4 regions of the Janthinobacterium sp. SUN100 genome follow, and region 3 is predicted to be linked to each of the others. Evidence: predicted binding sites of a transcription regulator. Region 3 holds the regulator's gene; each other region holds the start of a gene.
The links. Region 3 encodes FNR, which switches genes on or off when oxygen is low (the NO sensors DNR and NnrR bind a similar motif). Its sites were predicted from a motif close to TTGATNNNNATCAA; they were not measured.
Positions count from the first base shown of each region.

Region 1: a site for FNR is predicted at 3,090-3,103, ahead of O0881_RS01910 (serine protein kinase). Genes of this name have one in related genera too.
Region 2: a site for FNR is predicted at 5,751-5,764, ahead of O0881_RS09455 (universal stress protein). Genes of this name have one in related genera too.
Region 4: a site for FNR is predicted at 2,411-2,424, ahead of O0881_RS16490 (universal stress protein). Genes of this name have one in related genera too.

Region 1 covers NZ_JAPUBU010000001.1:481,160-488,322, forward strand. The annotation lists gene O0881_RS01905 (DUF444 family protein) at 1-860, opposite strand, end outside; gene O0881_RS01910 (serine protein kinase) at 863-2,878, opposite strand; gene O0881_RS01915 (hypothetical protein) at 3,163-4,341, shown strand; gene O0881_RS01920 (hypothetical protein) at 4,529-4,861, shown strand; gene O0881_RS01925 (catalase) at 4,940-6,379, opposite strand; gene O0881_RS01930 (hypothetical protein) at 6,661-6,924, opposite strand; gene O0881_RS01935 (tetratricopeptide repeat protein) at 7,053-7,163, opposite strand, start outside.
Region 2 covers NZ_JAPUBU010000001.1:2,143,530-2,150,692, forward strand. The annotation lists gene leuC (3-isopropylmalate dehydratase large subunit) at 1-974, opposite strand, end outside; partial or broken gene O0881_RS29230 (S41 family peptidase) at 1,562-2,275, shown strand; gene O0881_RS09445 (chemotaxis protein CheA) at 2,624-4,513, opposite strand; gene O0881_RS09450 (protein phosphatase CheZ) at 4,513-5,379, opposite strand; gene O0881_RS09455 (universal stress protein) at 5,846-6,313, shown strand; gene O0881_RS09460 (response regulator transcription factor) at 6,468-7,112, shown strand.
Region 3 covers NZ_JAPUBU010000003.1:712,837-719,999, forward strand. The annotation lists gene modB (molybdate ABC transporter permease subunit) at 1-253, shown strand, start outside; gene O0881_RS19720 (ATP-binding cassette domain-containing protein) at 262-972, shown strand; gene O0881_RS19725 (TOBE domain-containing protein) at 1,013-1,780, shown strand; gene O0881_RS19730 (response regulator) at 1,782-4,856, opposite strand; gene fnr (fumarate/nitrate reduction transcriptional regulator Fnr) at 5,106-5,864, shown strand; gene O0881_RS19740 (FixH family protein) at 6,002-6,526, opposite strand; gene ccoG (cytochrome c oxidase accessory protein CcoG) at 6,629-7,163, opposite strand, start outside.
Region 4 covers NZ_JAPUBU010000003.1:788-7,950, forward strand. The annotation lists gene O0881_RS16480 (enoyl-CoA hydratase) at 182-958, opposite strand; gene O0881_RS16485 (MFS transporter) at 1,022-2,341, shown strand; gene O0881_RS16490 (universal stress protein) at 2,479-2,916, shown strand; gene O0881_RS16495 (murein transglycosylase A) at 2,957-4,141, opposite strand; gene O0881_RS16500 (hypothetical protein) at 4,236-4,382, shown strand; gene apaG (Co2+/Mg2+ efflux protein ApaG) at 4,409-4,783, opposite strand; gene rpe (ribulose-phosphate 3-epimerase) at 4,949-5,623, shown strand; gene O0881_RS16515 (phosphoglycolate phosphatase) at 5,623-6,327, shown strand; gene trpE (anthranilate synthase component I) at 6,597-7,163, shown strand, end outside.

The DNA.
Region 1 (7,163 bases), on a different contig from region 3:
GAAAATTCCCAGGCCCGCGTCGTATGGGCGATAAAGCGCGTCTCCACGCGCGCATACCTGCGGCGCAAGCCTTGCAAGGCAAAGAAAAAGAACGATTTGGCCAGCTTGCGCTCGGGCTGCGCCATGCTGGCCGACACGTCCAGCACGAAAAACACGACGGCGTTCGTGCTGGGCCGGGGTTGCGGCAGCACCTGGCGGTAGCGCAAGTCGTCATTGGTAAAGGGCACTGGCTGCGCTTGCAGGGCGCGCCGCTTGATGGCTTCCTTGACGGTGCGCCGCCGGTCCAGCCGCGAACGGGCACCATGCCGGTCCAGGCCGCTACGCACGAGCCGCACGTCGTCGATGGCGCCCAGGTGGCGTGGCGTCAGGTGCGGCAACTCGAAGGCGTCCCACAGCCAGTCGAGTATGTCGTCGATGGGAAACTCCAGCAGCAGGCGCACGGCCCCCTCGCCATCGCCGCCGTCACCTTGCGTGCCGGCCCCGCCCGTGGCGGCGGGCCGGGCCGGGCGCAGGATATCGCCGGGCTGGCCGTCCCCCTGGCCCGCGCCCAAGCTGCTGCGCGCGGGCGCCAGGCGGAAACGCGCATGTTCGAGCAGGCGCATGGGCACGTGCACCGTGCGCTGCTGCGGCCCGCCGATCAGGTCGGGCGTGGCGACCAGCTCGGGCAAGTGCGCCTGCACGGCTTCGCGCACTTTCTGGTTGTGGCGCAGCCAGTCGCGCGCGCCGCGCGAGAACAGCGCATACCAGGGCCGGGCCAGGGCTGGCGCGCCACCCGCCGCCGCGCCTGCGGGGTCCGTGGAATCCCCCCAGGTCGGATGGGCATCCTGGGTGCCGCTGGCTGGCGTCGTGGTGGCGGCCATGGCTATTCCTGCGCCAGCAAGGTGGTCACGTAGTTGAGCGCTTCGCGCGCGCTATGGGCGTCATAGCCATATTCGTCGACCAGGCGCTGCTCGACGGCGGAGATCCTGGCCCGCACGTCGTCGTCGGGCCGCTTGGCCGAGCCGACGAGGCGCAGCACGTCGCGCCGCTGTTCGAACAGGTATTGCTGGATGGCGTCGTGCAATGGCGCATGGCTGGCCAGGCCAAACGCTTCGCCCCGCTTGAAGGCGCTCATGGCCTTGCGCACCACTTCTTGCCGGAAAGATTGCTTGCCCGAGTCGCTGATGTGGATTTTCTCTTCCACGGCGCGCAGGAAGCGCTCGTCGGGACGGCGCTCTTCGCTGGTGATGGGATCGCGGATCTGGCGGTTGTCGAGCATGGCTTCGACTTCATCGAGATATTTGTTCAGCAAGTCTTGCGCTTCTTGCTCAAATGACACGAACAAGGCCTTGTGCACGTCGGCCTTGACCCAGCGGTTATAGAAATCCTTGCGCGTGAGCACCAGGTAATCGACCCATTTGCGCTTGCGCCGCGGTTCGATGCGCGCATCGTTTTCGATGCCGTCTTTCAGGGCCAGCAGCACGTCCATGGTGGACAGGCTGTTGCGCTGGGCGGAAATGATGGCATGCGACAGGGCATTGATGACGAAGCGGGGCGACACGCCCGACAGGCCCTCGTCGGGCGACTTGTCGCGCTCGCGCATGCGGCGCAGGTCGGCCGGCTGCAAGTCGTCGACATCTTCGTTCGCGTAGATGCGCAGTTTCTTGACCAGCTCGGCCTCCTTGTCCTCGCCCTCGGGCATGCGGCTGAGGATGGCAAACACGGCCGCCGCATGCAGCACGTGCGGATCGAGGTGCACGTCGCGGAAGGCGGGCGCGGCCGCGAGGATCAGCTTGCGGTAAATGCGCGCTTCTTCGCGGTAATTGAGCGTATAGGGCACTTGCACGATGACCATGCGGTCGAGCAGCGCCTCGTTTTCGCTCTCTTGCAGGAATTTGCGGAATTCGGCCAGATTCGTGTGCGCGAGGATGGTTTCGTCGAGGTAGATCAGGGGGAAGCGCGACACCTTGACATTCTTTTCCTGCGTCAAGGTCAGCAGCAAGTAGAGGAATTCCCGCTTGACCTTGAGGATTTCGATCATTTCCAGCATGCCGCGGCTGGCCGCATACACGGCGCCGGACCACGACCAGGCGCGCGGATCGCCTTCGTCGCCGTATTGCGCCACTTTCGACAGGTCGACGGAACCGACCAGGTCGGCCAGGTCGGCCGTCGTGGGATCGTGCGGCGCATACGTGCCGATGCCGCAGCGGCCCGCTTCGGATAAATGGATGCGCTCGACGGGCATGCGCAGGAAGTCGCCCGCATACTGCTCTTCCAGGCGGGCGCGGCAATGTGGACACAGTTCGCCCTGCAGTTCGGCATCATAGCTGGCGCGAAAGTCGGCGCGCATGCTGTGCGGCACCAGGTGCAGCGGCGATTCGTGCACGGGACAGCCGGCGATGCCGTACAGCGCGCCTTCGCTGCTGTGGCTGTATTCTTCCAGGCCCCGCTTGAGCAGGATCACCATGGTCGACTTGCCGCCCGATGGCGGGCCCAGCAACAGCAACATGCGGCGGCCCACTTCGGAGCCGGCGGCGGCCGCCTTGAAGTAGGCGGCGACCCGGTCGATCGCCTCGTCGATGCCGAACAGCTCGTCGTCGAACAGGCGGCAGCGGAAGCGCCCGTTGCCGTCGGTCTGGCCATTCCAGCGCATCATGTCCCACAGGTACTGGTGCGCACTGCGCGTCAGCAGGGCGGCGCGGCCGGGCAGGATTTGCTCGAGGAAGTCGGCAAAACTGCCGCGCCAGGGAGTGATGCGGTGTTTTTCCGCGCAGGCCGCCATGCCGTGCACGAAACCCGCATGCTGGGCCGCGCCACCGGCGTCCGTCGTATTGTCGGCGGCTGTATTGGCGCCGGCTGAGGCCGCTGCCGCAGGGGCGTCGTCGGATTGGCGTGTCATACCAGGGCTCGTTATTGCAGGGCTCGTCATTGTTTCCCCATCCTTGCTGTTGCTGGCGTTGCTGCCGTGGAGCAGGCCCGGTTCCAGCCTGTCGGCCAAGTATACGGCGGCGCCTCTGCCCGCACGCCTGATCCCGCTCAACATTGGCGAGGGAACTATTTTTGTACTCGCTGGCCCCCATTGGGGCAGGGTAGCCTGGCATCCGCGCGGTTCAATCCAGATCAATACCGGCCCGCGCAGCCCGTCCACACTGGAAGCTTGCGGCGACCCACGAGGAGAACACGATGATAGGCAACGAGAATGGTTTCAGCGCCCCGCCCGGCAGCAGCGGCAGGGGACAGAGCGCGGACGATGAAGAGGCCGTCGGCCAATTTTCCGTCCCCGGCGAAGACGACAATACGATCGAGAGCGCGTCCGTCGCGGATGTGCCCGACGCCCTGAGCGGCGTCAGCATGGAATTGCTGGAAATCAAGCGCAGCATCGAGGACGGCATGCGGCAAAGCATCGCGCAAGCGGGCGGCGCGCGCGCGGCCGACGCCTTCAGCGACAGCGGCAATATCCAGGGCGTGTCCATCGGCCTGGGCGAGGGCGCCAGCGACAGCTCGTCCGGCGAGCCGGGCTTGCCGGCCCTGACCCTGTACGTGGCCGAGCCCACTTCCGTCGACCGCGCCAAGGCTGCCATCGTGGGGGCCATGGGCGTGCGCGCCGTGGCCAGCGACAAGGTACCCGTCAACATCGTCGTCACGGGCGTGATCGATGCGCAGCCCCACCGTTTCCGCCTGCGCCCCGCGCCGGGCGGCGTGTCGGTCGGGCATTTCCGCATCACGGCCGGCACCATCGGCTGCCTGGCCGTGGGGCGCAGCGCGCCGCGCAACAGCCGCCTGATGATTCTTAGCAATAATCACGTGCTGGCCAATTCCAACGGCGGCGTGTTCAACGACTGTATCGTGCAGCCTGGCCCCATCGACGGCGGCCGCTGCCCGCAAGACCAGGTGGCCGTGCTCGAGCGCTTCGTGCCCATCAATTTCAGCGGCGGCGTCAATTTTGTCGATTGCGCCACCGGCTGGGCCTGGCCAGACAGGGTGCGTCCGGAACTGGTCTACCTGAGCGGCGGCGTGCCCGCCTACTTCCGTATCAGCAATGCGCTCGTGGCGCCCGCACTGGGCATGATGGTCGGCAAGTCCGGCCGCACGACGCAATTGACGCAGGGCCGCATCACGGGCCTGGGCGCCACCATCAACGTCAATTACGGCGGCGGCAGGATCGCCCTGTTCCAGGACCAGATCGCCATCACGGGCGTCAGCGGGGCGTTCAGCGCGGGCGGCGATTCCGGCTCGTCCATCTGGACCTGGAACCAGCAGCGCAATCCCGTCGGCTTGCTGTTTGCCGGCGGCGGCAATATCACGTTTGCCAACCAGATGCGGCGCGTGGTGGTGGCGCTCGACATCAATTTGTACACCTGAGCACGCCTTAGGAGCCGGCCGGGCGGCCCCGCGCCGCCTTGCCCGGCGCTGTTTTTTGCACGATGACGATCTTGCTCAAGGGCGGCGGTCGCGCATGCTCTTGGCCGGCGAAGCGTGCTGCAGCGCCGGTTGGCCGGGTGTATCATGCAAGGCATCGGGAGGGTTTGTCATATCAGGAGGGTGTGTCATGTCAAACAGTAAGTTCGCACAATCGCCATATGCCGTCTTCGAGGACGCCGCCATGCCGTATTTGCCGGATGCCCCCCCTGGACAGGGCCTGGGGCAGCATGCCCAGGCCGCACCTCAGGGCCGCCTGGAAGCGGCCAGGCGGCGCAACGAGCGGGCGCTGATGGCCATCGACGGCGTGGAAGGCGTCAGCCTGGGGCAGACGGCCGTGGGCAAGGAAGCGCTCGTCGTGTACTTGCGCGACTCGTCCGTCAAGCGGCGCGTGCCGTTGCAGGTCGAGGGTTATCCGGTGGAAACGAGCATCACGGGCCAGATCGATATCCAGCGCCGCTAGGCCAGCCGGCCTGGCGGCGGGGGTACCAGGCCGCGGATGGTGGCAGAAGGCCTGTCGCCAGGCCTTCCGTGTTTACTGTCAGCCTGGGCTCAGGCGACCGATCGCTGCGGCCACGCCCGCGCCATAGGCGGGGTCGCACAGCGTGCAGTTGCCGATGTGGCGTTGCTTGACTTGCTCCGAGGCGCCCGAGATGGCGCGCGCCGTATTGTCGAACAAGGCTTGCTGCTGCACCGCGGTCATCAAGCGGAACAGGGCGCGGGGCTGCGAATAGTAATCTTCGTCGACGCGGTGGTTCCAGTGGTCGGCCGCGCCTTCGATGCTGAGCGGCGGCTCGCGGAAATCGGGCTGCTCGGCCCATTCCTGCTCGCTGTTCGGTTCATAGCCCAAGGTCCCGCCCTGGTTGCCGTCGACCCGCATCTGGCCGTCGCGGTGATAGCTGTGGAACGGGCATTTCGGCGCGTTGACGGGAATATGGCTATGGTTGACGCCGAGGCGGTAGCGCTGCGCGTCGCCATACGAGAACAGCCGGCCTTGCAGCATCTTGTCCGGTGAAAAGCTGATGCCGGGCACCACGTTGGCCGGATTGAAGGCCGCTTGCTCCACTTCCGCAAAATGGTTGTCGGCATTGCGGTTCAGTTCCAGCACGCCCACCTCGATCAGCGGATAGTCGCCGTGCGGCCACACTTTCGACAGGTCGAACGGGTTGAGGTGATACGTGCCTGCCTCTTTTTCCGGCATGATCTGTACGTACAGCGTCCAGCGGGGGAAATCCTTGTTTTCGATGCTTTCATACAGGTCGCGGTGCGAGCTTTCGCGGTCCTTGCCCACCAGCGCCTCCGCTTCCGCATCCGTCAGGTTCTGGATGCCTTGCTGGGTTTTAAAGGTGAACTTGACCCAGAAACGCTCGTTTTGCGCATTCAGGAAGCTGAAGGTATGGCTGCCGAAGCCATGCATGTGGCGGAAGCTGCGCGGCAAGCCCCGGTCGCTCATCACCACCGTCACCTGGTGCAGGGCTTCCGGCAGCGAGGTCCAGAAATCCCAGTTGCTGTTGGCGCTACGCAAGCCCGTGCGCGGGTCGCGCTTGATGGCGTGATTCAAATCGGGAAATTTCAAGGGGTCGCGCATGAAAAACACGGGCGTGTTGTTGCCGACCAGGTCCCAGTTGCCTTCTTCCGTATAAAACTTCAGGGCGAAGCCGCGGATATCGCGTTCCGCGTCCGCCGCCCCCCGTTCGCCCGCCACCGTGGAAAAGCGCGCGAACATCGGCGTTTTCTTGCCCACTTCGCCAAAGATTTTCGCCCGCGTGTAGCGCGTGATGTCGTGCGTGACGGTGAACGTGCCGTGCGCGCCGGACCCCTTGGCATGCATGCGGCGCTCGGGAATGACTTCGCGGTCGAAGTGGGCCAGCTTTTCCAGGAACCACACATCTTGCAGCAGGGCGGGGCCGCGCGGGCCGGCCGTCTGGATGTTCTGGTTGTCGACTACGGGCGCGCCAAAGGCGGTGGTCAGCTTTTTCATTGGACTCTTTCTTTATAGGGGAGGTCAACGGACGAGCCAGGGCCTACCCAAACACTGGCTGGGCTGAGCGTGTACGACGTGCTCACCGAGGCTGGTCCAGAGTAACAAATTTCTAAAAAGCAAATTCAGTGTAATCCATTTCGGAGCCGGCAACAGCCCCGCCGCGTCCGGGGAAGCGGCTTGCCAATCATAGCCTCTCGGCCTTGTCCAGCCCAACACGATTGACCTGGCGCAAAGCGCAGCGTGATTTTCCGACGTATTGGCGATATGTATTGGCGGTATCAGCGATATTGGGCCCAGTTCGCCCGCAGCCACGTCAGCACGGCGGCATGGCCGCGCATGTCGGCGGGCAAGTGGCGCTGGATCAGGCGTTCGCATTTCAAGGCCGTCGCCAGGCTGCCGCCGGACCAGCTGTTGCAGCTGTACAGCACTTCATACCATTCGTGGCGGTTCAGCAGGCTGCTGTCGGGGATGCCGCGCTGCGCCGGGTCGTCGCCGGCCGCCGGGCCATCCGGATAGCTGAACTGCAAGTCGCTCTTTGTCATGGGGCCCAACCGGTGATCTGCCATGCCTGCCTCGCGATGAAGTTGTGCGCGAACACCTGTCCGTGCCAGGCAAGCTTATGCCACCGGTAAGCATTCCATTTGGCAATATGGGCCGGCCTTGACCTGGATTAAAACTTGTTCCAGTTATTGTGCCGGTGCTCCGTCGCTTCCTTCATCAGGTGGCCGGCGCGCAGGGCGTCGTCCGCTTGCACCGTCATGGCCAGTTCCTGGATGGCGGG
Region 2 (7,163 bases), on a different contig from region 3:
TAGACGAGCGCCTTTTCCATCGCATCGCGCTTGACGCTGTCTTTTTCCTGGTCGGGGTCCGGCACGCGGCCATCGACGCCGATCACCATCTCGGGCGACGTGCCCCAGGTCACTTGCGGCACGATGTCTTGCGCGTTCAGGGTGACGACGAGGTCGAAGCGGGCGCCCGGGTCCGAATGCAGGGTGCGCCAGTAGGCCACGGCGCGTTCCCAGTGCGGGCCGGCCGGCGAAAACGGACGGCCCTTGACGTAATTGATGGTGGTGTCGTCCACGCCGATGATGCCGGCGCGCGCGCCCGCCTCGATGGCCATGTTGCACACCGTCATGCGGCCTTCCATCGACAGGGCACGGATGGCCGAACCGCCGAACTCGATACAGTAGCCCGTGCCGCCGGCCGTGCCGATCTTGCCGATGATGGCCAGCACGATATCTTTCGCCGTCACGCCGGCCGGCAAGGCGCCGTCGACCTGCACCAGCATGGATTTGGATTTCTTTTGCAACAAGGTCTGCGTGGCCAGCACGTGTTCCACTTCGGACGTGCCGATGCCGTGCGCCAGCGCGCCGAACGCGCCGTGCGTGGACGTGTGCGAATCGCCGCAGACGACCGTCATGCCGGGCAAGGTCGCGCCCTGCTCGGGGCCGATCACATGCACGATACCCTGACGCTTGTCGTTCATGTTGAAGTAGGTCAAGCCATAGTGCCGGGCGTTCTTGTCCAGGGTTTCCACCTGCAGGCGCGAGACCGGGTCGGCAATGCCGTCGACCCGGCTGGTGGTGGGCACGTTATGGTCGGCCACGGCCAGGTTGGCGGAAATGCGCCACGGCTGGCGGCCCGCCACGCTGAGGCCATCGAAGGCTTGCGGGCTGGTGACTTCGTGCAGCAGGTGCCGGTCGATGTACAGAATTGTCGTGCCATCATCTTCGGCCCGAACAACGTGGGATTCCCAAAGTTTGTCGTAAAGCGTCTTCATCATGATTTATGCAGCGTTGCCACAGCCTGTTTAAGTGATCAAGTGATACCAAGTCATACGGTGATCCACAAGGATTATGCCATATATCGGGGAATACAGAACCGAAACAGGCAAAAGCGTGGGATTGGCGATACAAAGTTCGGCCACATTGTTGGATATGAGCTGGAAATTGCCGATATCGGCATATTGGCGGCATGCCGACCCCATCCGCAGGCGGGCTGCCGAACGAGCCACGGCGCCACCCGAAATGGATATTTTTTCCTCAATCTTTCGTGTATTGTATTTCAACAATAATGACCGGCGCACACGCGCCGGCCCACCTGGAGACCTCGATGAAACTGAACTTGTTGGCACTGGCCGCCCTCACCCTGGCCGCCAGCCATGCGGCGGCTACTACGCCGGGAGACACCTGCGTGCAGGACTTGCGCGCCATAGCACCCTTCCTGCTGGAAAACGACACGGGCGCGCGCCAGCACCTGGAGCAAAAGGGCCAGGCATATTTCGACCTGGCGCTGGCCACGGCCACCACGGCGGCGGCCGGCGCGGCCGACGGCAAGGCCTGCGATGCAATCCTGGAAAACTATGCACGCATGTGGCGCAAGGGCCACCTGCATATCAAGCCAGGCAGCGCGCTCGACATCGCCAAACCGGCGCCGGCACGGCCGGCCGCGCCAGGACAGGCAGCGCTAACGAAGGAGCCGGCGCTGCAGATATTGTCGGACTCGACCGTGCTCCTGACCTTGCCCAGCTTTCACGGCAGCTACCGCGCCGCCGTGGCCAAGCTGCTCGACACGCACCGCACGGCGCTGGCGGCCCGTCCCAACTGGATCCTCGACGTGCGCCGCAACGGCGGCGGCAGCGACAGCACGTATGCGCCGCTGTTGTCCTGGATCAGTTCGGACGAAATAGTCACGATGGGCGCCGAATGGCTGTCCACGCCGGCCAATATCGACGGCCAGGAAAAAGTCTGCGCGCTGCTGGCGCCCGGCGACCAGGCGTGCGCCGCCTTTGCGACCCAGGCCGTGACGCAGATGCGCACCGTCAAGCCGGGCCAATACGCGCCGCAGCAAAGCAGCGGCACCGTCAGCTATACGCGCGTGGAAACGCCGGAGCCACGCCGGCCGGCGCGCGTGGCGGTGCTGGTCGACCGCGACTGCGCCAGTTCCTGCGAAGAATTTCTGCTGGCGGCGCGGCAAAGTTTTCATGTGAAATTGATCGGACGCAACAGTTACGGCGCGCTCGATTATTCGAACATGCGCCTGCACATCCTGCCGTCGGGCCAGCGCCACCTGCAATACGCTACCTCCCGCTCTGCCCGCTTGCCGCAGCTGCAGGTGGACCTGGGCGGCATCATGCCCGACATCTATTTGCCGCCGCCGAAGGACGAGGCGGGCCGCGCCCAGGAAATCGTGCGCGTGCAGCGCTGGCTGGAAGGCGGAACTTTGCGCCCGGACAACATTTTACGCCGCTGGCACCATCAAAAAAGCCCGCTACACATAGCGGGCTTTTTAATGAATAAAGCAATACTTACGACGCCTGACAAAACCGTCGCGAGCGGAAGGGAGAGGTGGCTAAGAAGCGCAACCGTACTCTGGTACGGTGAGCATCGCAGGCCGCCTATGCCGACGCGCAGCAGGTTTGGTCAGGTGTCCTCAGGCCGCCAGACGCACGCTGCTGCGGCAACCGTCCATCAGGAACGACAGGCCGACGACCAGCACCAGCTCGCCTTCGGCCGAGCGGGCCGTGCCCGTGATGCCTTCCACGGTGATGGCCGTCATCGGCTTGATCACGAGGTCGGCCGTGCCATCGACGGCTTCCACGGCGAGAATGTACGGCTGTGGCGCAGCGACAACAATGCCGACGCGCTCGCTGCACGATTCGTAGCCCAGCGAACCGGCCAGCGACCGCACGGGCAATGGACGGCCCTGGTCTTTCAGCACGGGCGCGCCGCCCACTTCCATGAAGGTTTCCGGCAATTCGACGACGCGCTGCACCACGGCCATCGGCAGCGCCAGCGCGGCGCCCGAGGTCGACACGAGCATGGTCGGCACGATCGACAGTTCGATCGGCAGGCGGATGGCAAATTTCGTGCCCTTGCCCAGCGCCGATTCGATGTGGATGGCGCCGCGGTTTTTCTCCACGGCCGTTTTCACCACGTCCATGCCCACGCCGCGCCCGGAGACGCTGGAGGCGACTTCCTTGGTCGAGAAGCCCGGCAGGAACACCAGCTGGAAGCATTCATCGTTGCTCAACTGCGCGTTTTCGCTGATCAAGCCCTTTTGCTGGGCCTTGCTGCGCAGGAAAGCCGGGTCCATGCCCTTGCCGTCATCCTGCAGCACGATCATGACACTGTTGGCTTCCTGCCATGCCTTCAGTGAAATATACGATTTGGCGGGCTTGCCCGCAGCCAGGCGCGCTTCCGGCGATTCGACGCCGTGGTCGAGCGAGTTGCGCAGCATGTGCACGAGCGGATCGTACAGGCTGTCGACCACCACGCGGTCGACTTCCGTCTCCGCGCCTTCGATGGTCAGTTCGACATCCTTGCCCAGGTCCTTGGCCAGTTCGCGCACCAGGCGCGGGAATTTCTGGAACAGGCGGCCGACGGGCTGCATGCGCGTGGCCAGGGTGGCCCGCTGCAGTTCCGTCGAGTAACGCGAAGCGCGTTCCAGGGTTTCCGCCAGGGTCGCCATCAAGGTGGCGGCCTGGCCTTCGAATTTGAATTGCAGCAAGCGCTCGAGCAGCACGGCAGCCTGGTTGGCGGCCTGCACGGATTCGCCGGCCACTTCCAGCAATGCGTCGAGCTTGACGGCGTCGACGCGGATGCTGTCTTCCTTGACGGGCGCGGCATGGCGCACTTCCGGACGCTCTTCGCGGCGTTCGGCGCCATCCCAGGCCTTGGCGGCCGGTTTGGCGGCGGCAGCAGCGGCAGGCGCGGCGGCCACGACGGCAGGCGCAGCGGCGACGACGGACACCGGTGCGGCAGCGACGCGGCTGCCCTCGGGCACGACGGCGTTATACATGCCTTCCCAGTCCAGGCCATCGGCGCTGGCAGTGGTCACGACAGCGGCAGGCGCGGCCGCAAGCACTTCAGCGACCTCGGCAACAGGCGCGGCCGCTTCCGCCACCACGGCGGCGGCAGGCGCAGGCGCGTCCATGCCCTTGCCTTCGATGGCGTTCGTCAGGATGTGTTCCAGCTCTTCCGGCATGGCCGGCAAGCTTTCCGGCGCGGCGCCATTTGCCAGCTCCGTCAGCTGGTCGGCCACGAAACCGGACGCTTGCAGCGCCGCCTCGATGGCGATCGGCGTCACGGGCGCGGCGCCCGTGCGCAAGGCGTCGAACAGGTTTTCCGTCAGGTGGCAGGCCGCCACCAGCGCAGGCAGGCCCATGAAACCGGCGCCACCCTTGATGGTGTGGAAGGAACGAAACACGGCATTCAGTGTTTCCTTGTTGTCAGGATCACGCTCGAGGCGCAATAAGTGCTCTTCAACATTAACCGCAAGATCCATCGCCTCAACGACGAAATCCTTGAGCATATCGTCCATTAGAATCCCAAATCCGCAAGAAGGTCGTCTACATTATCCTGGTCCAGCGCCACCGACGGCACGGACGGGCCCTGCATCAGCGGCACCGGCTTTTGCGCCAGTTTTTCGCGCACCTCGGCCGGCGCGTTGTCGCGCAGCAGCTGAGCCAGCTCGTTTTCCACCGTCTTGGTGATGTTGACCACTTTTTTGATCAGCTGGCCCGTGATGTCCTGGAAGTCCTGGGCCATCATGATTTCCAGCAAGCGGGCTTTTTCCGCTTCCGTCGCTTCGGCAACGGCTTGCGCGAACTGGCGCGAATCGCCGGCCAGGGCCTTGAATTCTTCCAGGCTCAGCTTGCCGTCAAACAGCGCCGTCCAGCGGCCGTCCATGTCCTTGGCTTTCTTCGACAGCACGTCCTGCGCCGGCATGCCCTCGTCGAGCGTGTTCAAGACCTTGTTGGCGGCCTGTTCCGTCAGGGTGGCGACATATTCCAGGCGGTCCTGGGCGTCGACGATCTGCGACGACGCTTCCGTCAACGCCTTGTCGTAGCCCAGTTCGCGCAGCGAATCGTGCAGCAGGCGCACGATGCCGCCCAGGCGCTCGAACATCGGCTTGTCGGACTGGTCGACCGGGTCGGCCGCTTCGCCAGGCGCGTCGGCGCCGGCCACGGGGGCCGCTTCCGCTGCGGCTGGCGCGGCAGCCACCGGCGCCGCTGCGGCTGCCGGTACGGCGACGCTGGCCGACACGGAGTCGAACAGCGCATCAAAATCGTCATCCGCGATCACGGCGGGAGCGGGCGCGGCGGCAGGTGCCGGCGTGGCTGCGGCCGCGCTTTGCGCGGATACTTCATCGAATAATGCATCGAAATCATCAGCGGCGTTGGTCATATCCCTGCTTCTCCATAATTTGTCAAAATTCCGCCTGAACTGTGCGTTTTACAGACTGATACCCACAATTTCTCGATTAAGATGATTTGAGGCAATACCGCTGCGATGGTGCGAGTGTAGCAGGGCGCCGCCCTGTTGGTAAATCTCAAAACGCGCTTCCTGGTGCAAAGCGGGTCCGCAAGAGCTTTTCCGCCAGGAAATAAGTGTTCCTGCTGTTGTATTTTGAAATACTACCATTGGCGTGCGTGCAAGACCACGCGCGACACAAGAAATCCTGCTCTCAAGCGCCTGTACAACGGCGCCAGGCGGACCCTGCCGCAGCTAAACACGATCTTTCTGCCAATGTTGTCTATACTGAAGGTGCAGTAGTATTGATAATTATCAAGTCTTTACATGAATACAATGCTGCCGCGACGTCTACAATGAGAGGCGTTGCGCGCGCTGAGTCACTGCCAAAGGACCTGCCATGTATAAGAAAATTCTGATCGCCACGGACGGCTCCACCGTCTCCAACTTGACGGCCTGTGCCGGCGTTGCCTTTGCCGAACAAATGCACGCCGACATCCTTGCCGTGTATGTGGCGCCCGAGTACCAGTACCCGGTGTACATCGAAATCATTCCGCCGAGCTATCCCAGCGAAGAGGAATACCGCGTCGCCATGCGCAAGGCGGGCGCCGACCACTGGCAACCCGTGCTCGACGCGGCTGCCAAGCGGGGCTTGCAAGCGACGGGATTGACGGCCTTTTCCGACAGTCCCGCCCTGAAAATCGTGGAAGTGGCGCAATTGCAGCAATGCGACCTGATTTTCATGGGTTCGCATGGCCGCAGCGGCTGGGGTCAGCTGCTGCTGGGCAGCGTGACCAACAAGGTGCTGTCGCACTCGAAATTGCCCGTGCTGGTGCATAGGCTGATCAAGGAACCCCCGACAAAATAAGGGGTCACATGGCCACGGGGGCCGTCGCACCGGCACATCGCAAGAAAAGGCACAGTGCGGCCGCTTCGGTTAAAATGACAACATTTCTCGTTTCTCAACATTTGATTGTCCGGTGACGGACAGAGCAGATTACACGCCACCAGATTGCCCGCCTATGATACGTATTGTGATTGCCGACGACCACACCATCATGCGTGAAGGATTGAAGCGCATCCTTGACGGCGCGCCGGATATCGACATCGTGGGTGAAGCCATCGACGGTTTTGAAGTACTCAACCATGTGCGCCAGGGCGGCTTCGACCTGTTGCTGCTCGACCTGTCGATGCCGGGCCGCAGCGGCGTCGACCTGATCCGGCAAATCCGCAGCGAGGCGCCCAAGCTGTCCATCCTGATCCTCACCATGCACGAGGAAGAGCAGTATGCGGTGCGCGCCATCCGCGCCGGCGCGCAAGGCTATCTGACCAAGGAAAGCGCGGGCACCCAGCTCGTGGGCGCCATCCACAAGGTGGCGTCGGGACGTCCCTACATCAGCGCCGAGGTGGCGGAGCAGCTCGTGCTCAACATCATGATGCCGAATGAAAGCTTGCTGCATAAACAGTTGTCGGACCGCGAATTCGAAGTCTTTTCCCTGCTGGTGGCAGGCAAGTCGATCACGGAAATTGCCAACAACCTGCATCTGAGCGTCAAGACAGTGAGTACGCACAAGACGCGCATCATGCAAAAGATGGGCATGAGTTCGCTGTCTGAAATGGTCCAGTATGCCGTGGCGCACCGCCTGCTCTCCCCCTTCAAGACCTGAATACGGCGGCGCGCGCCCGCGCGTCGACTGTAGGAACAATCCTACTTCATC
Region 3 (7,163 bases):
GCTGGCCTGGCGCGGCATCCTCGCCGGCGTGCTGCTGGGCTTCGTGCGCGCGCTGGGCGAGTTCGGCGCCACCCTGATGGTGGCCGGCAGCATCCCTGGCAAGACGCAGACCCTGTCGGTGGCCGTGTTTGAAGCCGTGCAGGCGGGCCAGGATGAGGTGGCCAATACGCTGGTCCTGATTATCTCCCTGGTCTGCATCGTGGTGCTGCTGTCGGCGGGCCGCCTGGCGCCCGGACGCATCGCGCACAAATGACGCAGATGATGACGCCTATGCAACTCGACCTCGACCTCCGCGCCACCTTGCGCTCCGGCAAACGCCGCTTCGACCTGCAGGTGCAATGCACCTCCAGCAGCCAGCGCATCGCCATGTATGGCCCGTCCGGCGCCGGCAAGAGCATGACCCTGAAAGCCATTGCCGGCCTCTTCACGCCGGAGGCGGGCCATATCCGCCTGAACGGGCGCACCCTGTTCGATTCCGCCGCCGGCATCAATTTGCCGCCGCAGCAGCGCAATGTCGCCTATCTGTTCCAGGATTACGCGCTGTTCCCGCACCTGACGGTGCGCCAGAACGTGGGCTTTGGCCTGCGCCGCGGCTGGTTCAATCCGCGCGCGCGCGAAAAATTGCAGAAGGTCGAGCATTGGCTCGACGCCTTCCACCTGCAGGAACTGGCGCACCAGTTTCCCGACGAGTTGTCCGGTGGCCAGCGCCAAAGGGTGGCGCTGGCGAGGGCGCTCGTGGCCGAACCGGCCGCGCTGCTGCTCGACGAGCCGTTTGCCGCCCTCGATCCGGCCCTGCGTGTCAAAATGCGCCTGGAGTTGAGCCAGTGGCAGCAGCGCCTGGACGTGCCCATGATCCTGATCACACATGATCCGGAAGATGCGCGCATTCTGGGTGAACATGTGCTTTACTTGCGTGACGGACAAATTGACAGCATGGAAGAACATAAGGCATTGGGTGAACGCATTGGATAAATCAGCGGCAGCGGAAATCGGCCTGCAAGGCTCGGTATGGATGACGGTGGGCGGAGAACACCTGGGCGGCGCCGGCCGGGTGGAATTGCTGGGCGCCATCGCCGAGTGCGGCTCCATTACGCAGGCGGCCAAGCTTGTGAAGATGAGCTACAAGGCGGCCTGGGACGCCATCGACGCCATGAACAACCTGGCTGGCGAACCGCTGGTCGAGCGCTTGACGGGCGGCAAGGGCGGCGGCGGCACGCGGCTGACGCCACGGGGGCGCCAGCTGGTCGACAATTTCCGTATCATCGAGCGCGAGCATGCCCGCTACCTGCGCCAGCTGGGCAGCCAGGCGGAAGGCATCGCCGACGATCTTTTACTCATACGGAGAATGGCCATGAAAACCACGGCACGCAATCAATTCCTGGGCAAGGTGACCGAACTGAAACAGGGCGCCGTCAACGATGAAGTCACCCTGGAATTGCCCGGTGGCCAGCACATCGTGGCCATCGTCACGCAGGGCAGCAGCGCGAGCCTGGGCCTGGTGCCGGGCGCGGAAGCGTTTGCGCTGATCAAGGCGTCGTCCATCATCCTCGTGACGGACAGCCAGGGCGCGCGTTTTTCCGCGCGCAACCAGCTAGCCGGAGTCGTGACGCGCGTGCAGACGGGCGCCGTCAACACGGAAGTGGTGCTGGACTTGCCGCGCGGCGGCACGATTGCCGCCATCATCACCAACCAGAGCAGCACCGACCTGGGCATCGAACTCGGCAGCAACGTGACGGCGATTTTTAAAGCGTCCAGCGTGATTCTGGGCGTGCCCGCCTGATTTAATCCTGCAGGCGCGACAACCAATCGGCCGCCGCCGCCAGCGCCTGTTCCAGTTCCTGCGCCGTGTGCGCCAGCAGCGCCGGCACCTCGTCCAGGCGGCCCGCATCGATGGCTTCCTCGGTGGCGAACGCGGCGCGGATCAGGCGTTTCGTGCCCAAGGTGCCGACGGAGCCGCGCACGCTGTGCAGGATGCGCGCCACGTCGCTGTGGCGGCCTGCCCGCAACGCCGTTTCGGCGTCGCGCACGGGCGTCATGCCCTTGTTCAGCGCATCTTCCACCATGCGCCGCAGCACGCCGCGCCCCTTCGCATCGCGTCCCATCACGCGCATCAGCGGCGCCATGGAAAACACTTCTTCATCGGCGATGCGTGCCGGTTCGGCTGTCTGTACTTGCGGGCGCTTGGGCAGGTGGCGCAGGATGACTTCCATCATCTCTTCCACCACCACGGGCTTGGCGATGAAATCGCTGATGCCGGCCGTCATGCAGCGCTCGCGCTCGGACGCCAGCACGCCCGCCGTCATGGCGATCACGGGCAGGTGCAAACGCAGTTCCGTGCGGATGATGTGGGTGGCGCTGAAGCCGTCCATGACGGGCATCTGCATGTCCATCAGCACGATGTCGTAGCGCAGCGCTTCCGTGCGCAGCCGTTCCACGGCTTGCAAGCCGTCGCCCACCACGTCCAGGGTGGCGCCCATGTGTTCGAGGATGCCGCGCGCCACGGCCTGGTTCAAATGGTTGTCTTCCACCAGCAGGAAATGCACGCCGGCCAGTTCCGTGCCCAGCGGCTGGTGCAGCATGCGTTGCTCGCCGCCGTCGTCTTTGGCGATCAGCGCCTGGTGCAGGGCGTCGAACAGGCTCGAGCCCGTGATCGGCTTCATCAGCACGACGTCGGCCTCGGCCGCGCTGGAGATTTCTTCCAGGTGGTTGCGGGCGAAGGCGTTGACCATCACCACGATGGGCTGGCGCTGGCCGCTGGCCGCCTGGCGGATGGCCTTGGCCGTGGCCAGGCCATCCATGACGGGCATGTGCCAGTCGGCCAGCACCACGTCATACGGTTGCTGCTGCGCCAGGCGTTCGCGGTACAGCTCGATGGCGGCAAAGCCGGAGTCCACTTCGTCGGCCAGCCAGCCCCACGCCTCGATCAGCTTGACGATCAGTTCGCGCGTGGTGCGGTTGTCGTCGGCCACCAGCAGGCGCAGCTGGCCCAGCGCCGGCGTGCGCCGCGTTTCGGCCGGCTGCGCCAGCATCTCGAAGGGCACGTTGAACCAGAAGCGGCTGCCCTTGCCTTCGCTGCTGGCGACGGCGATGTCGCCGCCCATCATGTGGATCAGCTGCTTGCTGATGGCCAGGCCCAGGCCCGTGCCGCCGAAGCGCCGCGTGATGCTCTGGTCGCCCTGGGAAAACGCGGCAAACAGCTGCTGTTGCTGCAGTTCCGTCATGCCGATGCCCGTGTCGCGCACTTCGAAGCGCAGCCAGGCGCGGCCGCTCTCGCTCTCGGCCAGGCTGACGGCCACCACCACTTCGCCGCTCTCGGTGAACTTGATGGCGTTGCCGGCCAGGTTGACGAGGATTTGCTGCAGGCGCTGGGCGTCGCCCACGAGACGCCGCGGCACATCGGGCTCGACGGCGATGGCCAGTTCCAGCTCCTTTTCGCCCGCATTCATCGTCATCGTCGTGGCCAGGGTATTCATGACTTCGTCGAGGTCGAATTCGACGGGCGACAACTCCATGCGCCGCGCCTCGATCTTCGAATAGTCGAGCACGTCATTGAGGATGCCCAGCAGCGACTGGCCCGCCACTCTGACCATGGTCAGATACTTGCGCTGTTCCGTGTCGAGCCTGGTATTGCCCAGCAAATACACCATGCCCAGCACGGCATTGAGGGGCGTGCGGATTTCATGGCTCATGTTGGCCACGAAATCGCTCTTCGCGCGGTTGGCCGCCTCGGCCCGGTCGCGTTCCTGTTCCAGCTCCGCCGCGCGCGATTCGAGTTCCTGCTGCAGGCGGTCGCGTTCGCTCATCAGGCCGTTGAACGCTTCCGTCAGTTCGCCGATCTCGTCGCGCTGCTGCACCGGCACGGGCGTGAAGCGGCTGCCGCTGGTGCGCAGGGCTTGCAGGGTGTCGCGCAGGCGCACCAGCGGCGACAGCAGGCGCACGGTGACCCAGCCCAGCACAAAGGCGGCCAGCAGCGAGGCGAGGATGCTCCACAGCACCAATCGGTACAGCACGCCATCGAACGGTTCGAAGGCATCCTCGACGGGGAGCGAGGCGGCCAGCAGCCAGTTCACGGATTTCAGGCGCTTGAAGCTGTTGACGGCCGTGATGCCGCGGCTGTTGGTGCTGACCATGCTGCCTTCGCCATCTTCCTTCAGCAGCTGGGTCGTCGTCAGGTTGGCGTTCGGCTTGCGCGGTTGCAGCAAGCGGCTGGTATCGGGGTGCAGCACGTAGCGCGGCACGGCGCCGCGCGTGAGAATGAAGTAATAGCCGTTCTTGCCGATCTTTTCCGAGCGCAGGCGGCCCAGCAGGTTGTCCTTGTACAGGCGCAGCACGCCGATCACCACGCCGGCCACCTGGCCATCGGCGGCCAGCACGGGCGCCACCATCTGCACGATGGGCATGCCGCTCGACTTGCCCAGCATCGGTTCGGTGATCATGGGCTGGCGCGTGCGCAGGACGGTCTGGAAATACTCGCGCTCGGCGACGTTGATGCCGGCGCGCCCCGCTACCTCCGGCATGTCGGCCACGACGGCGCCATGCGCGTCGAGCACCAGCACGTCATCGAACAGCACCAGCATCGAGCGGCGCGAATAGTATTCGCGCAATTGGGCGGGCCGGGCGATCAATTCCGGCGGCTGCTGCCTGGCCGTCAGGGTGACGATCTGCAGCAGCATGCCCAGCTTGTCGTCGAGCTCGGCAGCGGTGCGGGTGATCAGGGACGATTGCTGGCTCAGCAGTACTCGGGTGAAGTCGTCGCGCATGTGCTGCACCTGGATCATGGTGACCAGCGCGATCATGGCGATCGAGGTCAGGCTGGTGGCCAGCGCGACTTTTGTTTTAATGCCGAGAGGCTTCATGATTTCCTTTTCAGTACCGGGCGGCACAGGCGGCAGATAATGCTGTCAGGAATTTTCCTATCAATACCCCAGCTTGGCAAGCGCCGCCGCGCAAATTGCCCGCCCTGTACGGGCTTTTGACGATGTTGCCATATAATTAAAGGCTGGACGTCGTTTATTCGCCGAATTTACGGTGAAATTGGCATACGGCAACCCTGTATGCGGCTGTATGCAGTAAACTTGTTGTTGCATTTTCTAAAAGGTACCGACATGACTGAAGCGCTACTCACTCCAACCTTGCCCACCGTGAACGTGGAGGCGTTGCGTGCGCGATGCTCGACCTGCAGCATGCATCAATTGTGCCTGCCGATGGGCCTCGATGTGGGCGACATGGACAGGCTGGACCAGATCATCGGCCGCCGCCGCAAGATCGTGCGCGGCGCCTCGCTGTTCCGTATCGGCGACTCGTTCCAGAACCTGTATGCGATCCGCCTGGGGCATTTCAAGACGTACCAGATCAATCCGGGCGGCGAAGAGCAGGTGACGGGCTTCCAGATGGCGGGCGAACTGCTGGGCATGGACGCCATCAGCGCCGACCGCCACCACTGTAATGCGGTGGCGCTGGAAGACAGCGAAGTGTGTGAAATCCCGTTTTCCAGCCTGGAACAATTGTTGGGCAATATGCCGACCCTGCTGCGCCATTTCCACCGCATGATGAGCCAGGAAATCACGCGCGAGCAAAGCGTCATGCTGTTGCTGGGCAATATGCAGGCGACGCAGCGCTTTGCCGCCTTCATCGTCAACCTGGCGTCGCGCTATGAAGCGCGCGGCTATTCGGGCAGCAATTTCCAGCTGCGCATGTCGCGCGAGGAAATCGGCAACTACCTGGGCCTGACCATCGAGAGCGTCAGCCGTCTGCTGTCGAAGTTCAAGAAGGAAGGCTGGCTGCGCGTCTCCAACCGGGAAATTGAAATCCTGCAGCCGGCCAAGCTGAAGGCGATTACGGCCGGCACGGACACCTGCAAGTAACAGCACCGTCAAAACCTGCTGCGCGTCGCGCTTTGCGGCCTGCGATGCTCGCTGGCTCGGCGCCCCCGTGCATAGCACAGCTGCGCTTCTCAACCACAAATCACTGCCGCTCGCTACGGTTTTCCCGGCGCTGTACGTTATAGCTCTTCATCCGCATGCAGCGCGATGCTGCGCTGCAGGGGCCAGGTCCAGATGCCGGACAGGCGCCACTCGCGTTTGTCGTTTTCCACCAGCACTTGCCAGCGGCTGCGCTCGAGCATCGGCAGCGCCACGGAAAAATTGCCGGCCGCATCGGGTTGCACCAGCACCTTGATATCCTTTTCCGGCAGGGTCGCATGCGCCAGGTGCAGCTGCAAAGGCGCCTGATAGGCCTTGCCGAAGCTGTGCACGGAACCGGTCAGGCGCGCTTGCGCCACGTCATACGACAGGCGCGTATCCATCGCCAGGTCGCTGGCGATCGTGTCGCGCTTCAAATCCTGGTTGATCGCCTTGCCCTGTTTGTAATAATCGCCCACCACCAGCGCATCGGGCTGCGTAAACGCGATATAGCCCATGAAGCTGCCGACGACCACGGACAGGCCGGGGCCGATCATCAGCAGCCATGGCCAGCGGTGCTTGTACCACGGTGCAACGGGTGCTTGCAGTTTCAGACTGTCGGACATGGTATTTCTCCTGTTTAATCAGCCAGTCCCCGCATGGGGACCGGCCTTCCTGCAACTTCGTGGCGGCGGCGAGGGCACCCGGTCCCCGTCCGCCTTTCCTTGTTACCGCGGCACGATGAATACCGCGCTTTCACGCACATGCAGCGATGGGTCGTCCAGCGATTGCAATTCGATCGCAATCTTGTTCGAGCCCTTCTCTCCCACGCCGTGCGGCACGCGCAGGCGGATCGGCCAACCCAGCGTTTCCGTCGGCTGCAAGGTCACTTCTTCGCGCGTCAGCAAGGTCAGGCCCGGCAAGCCGGAAGCGCTGATTTTGAAATGCTGGCTTTGCTCCGACGTGTTCATGATCTGCAGGCGGTAGACGTTTTCGATCATGCCGTCTTCCACTTCGCGTCCCATGGAACCGCGGTCGCGGATCACGTCCATTTTCAGGGGCGTGCGCAGGGCCAGCGAAGTACACACGGCGATGATGATCAGGGCCAGGATGGAAGTGTAGATCAAGACGCGCGGGCGCATGGCGCGCTGGCGTATCTGCTTCGAATTGAAGTTGTTTTCCATCGCATGGTCGGTACTGTAGCGTACCAGTCCCCGTGGCCGGTCGACCTTGTCCATCACGCTGTTGCAGGCATCGACGCAA
Region 4 (7,163 bases), 710 kb from region 3:
AGAACTGTATTCGGTTACTGCTTTCGCGCTATCGACAAAGCGTTGTGTTTGTCAGCTGCGAAGAAGGAAGAGTATGAAGCGTTTCGGTCATTTCGTCAACCTTCTTTTTTACTACCCAGCCCCTGAAGGCTGTCCCTTTTGTGCCGCAAACTAGTGCGTCTCATCGGGGAGGCGAATCATATCAAAGACCGTCGAAGTTTGGCAAGCGCTTTTCCAGAAAAGCGTGCATGCCTTCTTTTTGTGCAGGCGTACCGAAGGCGGCCTGGAACAAGCGGCGCTCGTAGGCGACACCATCCGTCAAGGTGGTTTCAAAGGCGCGGTTGACGCAATCCTTGATCATCATGGCCACCGAGGTCGGCATGGCGGCGATAGTCTTGGCGGCAGACAGGGTTTCTTCCAGCAACTTATCGGCCGGCACGACGCGCGACACCAGGCCGATGCGCTCCGCCTCGGCGGCATCGATGGTGCGCGCCGTCAACAGCAGATCCATGGCCTTGGCCTTGCCGATGGCGCGCGGCAAACGCTGCGTGCCGCCCGCGCCCGGCGTGACGCCGACCTTGATTTCCGGCTGGCCAAATTTGGCGCTGTCGGCGGCGATCAGGAAATCGCACATCATGGCCAGTTCGCAACCGCCACCGAGCGCATAGCCGGCCACCGCACCCACCACAGGTTTGCGCACGCGCAAGATATGTTCCCAGTTGCGGCTGATGTAGCCCTGGGTAAAGGTGTCCGGGTAGGTGTAATCGGCCATGGCGGCGATATCGGCGCCGGCGGCAAACGCTTTTTCGTTGCCAGTGAGCACGATGCAGCCGATATTGTCATCCGCGTCGAACTTCAGCAAGGCGTCGCCCAGCTCATTCATCATGTTGTCGTTCAAGGCATTCAAGGCCTTCGGGCGATTCAGGCGGATGACCGCCACTTTGTCCTGGATATCGATGATCAAGTCTTCGTATTGCATATAGTCTCCTCTGGATGAACACGGTGACAACGATTGTAGCGGCTAACGGCAGCGGCGCGGCAGGTGCGCTGCTATTATTGTGAGCCTGATCATTTTCATATCGAGCAAGATATTTTCTCCTCCCTCTTCCAGTACTGCGCCCATTACCTGCGCGGCGACGGCAGCGCCGCCAGCGTCGATTTCCGCCGCCTGTGGTTCAGCAACGGCCTCAATTGCTTCGGCGCCCAGATCACCTCACTGGCCCTGCCCCTGTGCGCGGTGCTGTTACTGCATGCGACGCCGGAACAGATGGGCGTGCTGGTTGCCTTGCAGGCGCTGCCGTTCGCCCTGTTCGGTTTGCCCGTCGGCGTGCTGCTGGACCGGCGCAGCAAGCACCCGATCATGCTGTTCAGCGAAAGCATGTCCGGCCTGGCCCTGGCCAGCGTGGCAGTGGCTTACTGGTGCGGCGTGCTGTCGATGCCGTGGTTATATATAGTAGGGTTCATCATCGGCACGGGCTTCGTCGTGGGCGGCGGTGCCGAGCAGGTGTTTCTGACTTTCCTCGTGGGCCGCGATGGCTTGATCGATGCGCAGTCGAAATTTGCCGCCACCGAATCGGCTTCGCGCCTGATCGGTCCCGGCCTGGCCGGCGTGCTGGTGCAGGTCTTGTCCGCGCCCGTCGCCATCCTGTGCACGGCGTGCGGTTATCTGATTTCCGTCTTCAATTTGCGCGCCATGAGCGTGCGCGACCCACACCCGGCGCCATCCGACAAGCACGCTTTGCGCGACATCGCCGACGGCTTGCTGTTCGTGTGGCGCGAGCCGCTGCTGCGCGCGCTGGCCTGGGGCGCCGGCATCTGGCACTTCCTGTTTTACGCCAGCATGGCCTTGACGGTGCTGTTCGCCACGCGCGATCTGGGCATGAGTCCTGGCGTGCTCGGCATGACGCAGATGCTGGGCGGCGCCGGCGTACTACTCAGCGCCTTCATCGTCAAGCCATTGACGAAGCGCTACGGCGCCGGCCGCACCATCCTGATCGGCCTGGCATCCACCTCCGTGTGCTTTGCCCTGACGCCGACGATTCCGGCAGCACTGTTCGGCAGCGCGGCCGCCAGCGCCGTGGCGTATGCCATATTGATGTTCTTTTTCGATTGCGGCGTGATGCTGTTCTTTATTCCCTACCTGGGCCTGCGCCAGAAGGTGACGCCCGATCCCATGCTGGGCCGCATGACGTCGACCATGCGCTTCCTGACGGTGGCGACGGCGCCGCTGGGCGCGCTGGCCGCCGGCTGGATCGCGGAACACTTTGGCGTGCGCAATGGCCTGGCCTGTATCGCGGCCGGCAGCATCCTGTTGACGGTCGCCATGGTGTGGGGCACGCCGCTGCGTAGCGTGCGCACCTGAAGCGATGAACGGGCATACACTGCTAAAAGATTGCTTTGGCGACACTATTCACGCCAAAGCCTGCGAGGTTTGATTTATATCAAGGTTTTAATTGATGTAAATCCATAAGCTGTCTTACATCACTTGAGGAGCACGCCATGTTTAACGCCATCTTATTTCCCACCGACGGTTCGCCGTTGTCCGACAAAGCCGCCGAGACCGCCCTCGCCTTCGCCCAGCTGAACAAAGCCAAGCTGGTCGCCATCAGCGTGGTGCAGCCCTTCCCGTTCTCGCCGATGGCCGACGGCGGCATCGTGCTCGACGCCAGCCTGTATGAACAGCAGATGCAGGAAGCCTCGCAACGCGCCATCGACAAGATCGGCGCAGCGGCGCGTGACGCCGGCGTGCCTTTCGAAGGCGTGGTGGCCGTATCGCCGAGCCCGCACGATGAAATCGTCAATGCGGCGCAAACCTACCATTGCGACATCATCCTAATGGCCTCGCATGGCCGCAAGGGTTTGAACAAGCTGTTCGTGGGCAGCGAAACGCAAAAAGTGCTGGCGCATACCCATCTGCCAGTCATGGTCCTGCGCTAACCTTGCGCTAGCGCAATCCCCGCCCGGCGCCGCGAGAAACTCAGCGCGCCGGCGCCTGCTTCGGCAACAACACCCACACGGCGCCGCTCTGTTTCATGCGGCCCGCATTCTCGGCCGCTTCCGCGCCAAAGCCAAAGAAATAATCGACACGGATCGGCCCGCGAATGGCGCCGCCCGTATCCTGCGCCATCACCAGGCGCTGCATGGGAATTTCGCTATTGGCTTGCGTGGTGGACAAGAATACGGGCGCACCCAGCGGCAGGAAACGCGAATCGATGGCTACCGAGCGCTGCGGCGTCAGCGGCACGCCCAACGCGCCCTTCGGCCCCACTTTCGGATCGGGCAAGCGCTCTTCCTTGAAGAAGACATAGCTCGGGTTGGCGTTGAACAATTCATCCTTGCGCGTGGGATGGCCCGCGATCCACGCCTTGATGCCTTGCGCGGATGCCTGGCTCAGGGTCAGCTCGCCCTTGTCGACCAGGTAGCGGCCGATCGATTTATACGGATGGCCGTTTTGATCCGCGTACGCCACGCGCACGGTTTCCTGCGTATCGGTCAGCTGCACGCGCCCGGAACCCTGCACTTGCAGGAAGAACGCCTCGACTTCGTCATCCACCCACAGCAATTCCTTGCCCGTGACGGACGTGGCGCGCTCGATATCGGCGCGGGTTGCGTACGGTATCACCTTCTTGCCGACCAGCTTGCCCCGCAAGCGCATGTTTTTCAGTTCCGGATACACGCCGGACAAGTCCACCGAGACCAAGTCGTCAGGCACTTTGTACAGCGGTGTCTGATATGGGCCGCCACGCTTGCGCGCGCCGTGCAGCAATGGCTCGTAATAACCGGTCACCAGTCCAGTATTGGCGCCATCGGCGGTGACGACTTGATTTGGCACAAAGAAGGTCTCGAAAAACAGGCGGATGGCCTTGTCGCTGTCGGCATTGACCTGGCGCGCAATGGTGCACGATTCCTTCCAGTCCGGCCGTTTCACCAGCACACCGCACGAAGCCATGAAGGCGGGCCAGGCGGCGCGCATGTCGTCGCGGGCCCAGCCTGGCAAGGCGGCAAACTTGGCGGGCACGAAGGTGGGCGCCGCCACGTCCGTGGCATCCTTGGCATCGGCCGGCTTGGCAGGCACAGGCTTGACGACGGTCGGCGCAATGGCGGGCGCCTTGCCGCTGGAAGCAGCGGGCGGCGCGACGGGCGGCGTGGTGCAGGCGGACAAGACAAGCGCGACGGCGCCGATTGAAACAGGTAGACTACCGCGTGTAAACAGACGGCTGGTAAATGGGCTGCGGGTAAATAACATAGGGATGCGTATGTGGATCTTGATGATAGAGGCGCTGGTGGCGTTCTTCTTGCTGGCATTTATAGTCTGGTGGACCATGTATTCGGGCAAAAAGCCCGCACCGCCGGCACGCAAGCAGCTCAGTGAAGAACAGGACGCCACCGAAAAACTGAAATAAGGGGGCAAGCCCCCCCCGGCGTTTCCTTAATGCAGGGTGCGCGGCACCGACAGCACGAACTCGGGAATCGGCGCTTCGAACTGATGGCCGTCTTCGGCCACGCAGAAGTATTCGCCGTGCATCGAGCCTTGCGGCGTGCCCAGCATGGTGCCGCTCGTATATTCGAATTGCTCGCCCGGCTGCAACAGCGGCTGGTGACCGACGGCGCCCAGGCCGCGCACCTCTTCCACCTTGTTGTTCGCATCCGTGATGACCCAGTGGCGCGAAATCAGTTGCGCGCCAGCCGTGCCCGTGTTGACGACGCGGATCGTGTAGCTGAACACGTGCCGCCCCTGGTCCGGTGCCGATTGATCGGGCAGATATTGCGTTTTGACCGTTACCGTAAATTCATAAGTCGCCATCGTCATTCCTCTTCAGACATTGCCAGTCATATTGTGTGTCGCGCGCGACGCATTGGCCATCGCGCGATGCGTATTCTGTGTTTCACCGTACTTCAATGAGGCATGGTAACGGCGTCAGGCGTAAAATAGCGCAAATCGCATTTTCTATCCTTTGGCTACTTCACCATGACAACATTCCGTATCGCTCCCAGCATCCTGTCCGCCGACTTTGCCCGCCTGGGCGAGGAAGTGCGCAACGTCGTTACCGCCGGCGCCGACATCATCCACTTCGACGTGATGGATAACCATTACGTGCCGAACCTGACCATCGGCCCGCTGGTGTGCGAAGCGATCCGCCCGCACGTGCAAGTGCCCATCGATGTGCATCTGATGGTCAAGCCTGTCGATCGCATTATCCCGGATTTCGCCAAGGCTGGCGCGAACATCATCACCTTTCACCCGGAAGCGTCGGATCACGTCGATCGTTCCTTGCAGTTGATCCGCGACAATGGCTGCAAATCGGGCCTGGTTTTCAACCCGGGCACGCCGCTGCATTACCTGGAACACGTGATGGACAAGATCGACATCATCCTGATCATGTCCGTCAACCCGGGCTTCGGCGGCCAGTCCTTCATTCCGCAAGCGCTGAAGAAAATCGCCGAAGCGCGCCGCATGATCGACGAGTCGGGCCGTGACATCATGCTGGAAGTCGATGGCGGCATCAAGATCGACAACATCGCCGCCGCTGCCGCCGCCGGCGCCGACACCTTTGTCGCCGGCTCGGCCATCTTCGGCAAGCCGGACTACAAGGCCGTCATCGACGCCATGCGCGCCGAACTGGCCAAAACGGTGGGCAACTGATGCAAGCGGGCACGGTGAAAGACCACGTACTGGCTGGCGTGCGCGCCGCCATCATCGACCTCGATGGCACGATGCTCGACACCGTGCCCGATTTTCATGTCGCCATCAATGGCATGCGCGCCGAACTGGACCTGGCGCCCATCAGCGCCGATGCCATCAAGTTGATGGTGGGCAAGGGCTCGGAAAACCTGATCCGCACCGTGCTGGCGCTCGACTTCGATGACGCCGGCGTGGAACAGCGTTTCGAGCAGGCGATGGAGGGCTACCAGCGTCACTACCTGGCCATCAATGGCCAGTTCAGCACCCTGTATCCGGAGGTCGAAGCGGGATTGTCGGCGATGAAGGCGGCGGGCCTGCGCCTGGCCTGCGTCACCAACAAGCCGATCGCCTTCGCCCTGCCCCTGCTGAAACTGAAAAACCTGGATCAGTATTTCGAGATCGTCTATGGCGGCGATTCGCTGCCGCAGAAAAAACCGCACCCCATGCCGCTGCTGCAAGTGTGCGCGGACTTCGACCTGCCGCCATCCAAAGTGGTGGCCATCGGCGACTCATCGAATGACGCGCAAGCGGCCAGGGCTGCGGCTTGCCCCGTACTGACGGTACCGTACGGCTACAATCACGGACACTCTATACACGATACCGATTCCGATGGTATAGTAAAGACACTGCTCGAAGCAGCCCGTTTTATTGGCATGCAAAACTAACCGGCATACTGACCAAACCCAACACCATATCGTGAACACGTTTCTCATCAAAAAACACAATGTCACCCAAACCGGCTCGATTGAGGCCTGGCTTTGGCGACGCTGGCAATCCTGGCAGGCTTAAGGGCCGAGCCGTTACGATTGCTGCCGGTTGTACACACGTCGTTTGCGCATGTTGCGCACGTTGCGTGTCCCGGCAAGTTTTTTGATAACCCACCGCAGGGTTTGTGCACTATGCACACTCATACCCTGACGGCATGGAGAGAAACATGACCGAACTCGAATTCAAATCGCTGGGCCAGCAAGGCTACAACCGCATCCCCCTGATCGCGGAAGCGTTCGCCGACCTGGAAACCCCGCTCACCCTGTACCTGAAACTGGCACAGGCGCAACAAGGCGGCAAGAACACCTTCCTGCTCGAATCCGTCGTCGGCGGCGAACGCTTCGGCCGCTATTCCTTCATCGGCTTGCCCGCCACGACCGTGCTGCGCAGCTATGGCAAACGCACCGAAATCGTCAAGAACGGCAGCGTAATCGAAGAACACGAAGGCAATCCGCTCGACTTCATCGAACAATTCCAGTCGCGCTTCAAGGTGGCCCTGCGCCCCGGCATGCCGCGCTTCTGCGGCGGCCTGGCCGGCTACTTCGGCTACGACACCGTGCGCCACATCGAGAAGAAACTCGCCGGCGGCGCGCCGAAAGACGACTTGAAGCTGCCCGACATCCAGCTGATGGTGACGGAAGAACTGGCCGTCATCGACAACCTGTCCGGCAAGCTCTACCTGATCGTCTACGCCGACACGACGCAGCCCGAATCGTTTTCGAAAGCGCAGCAG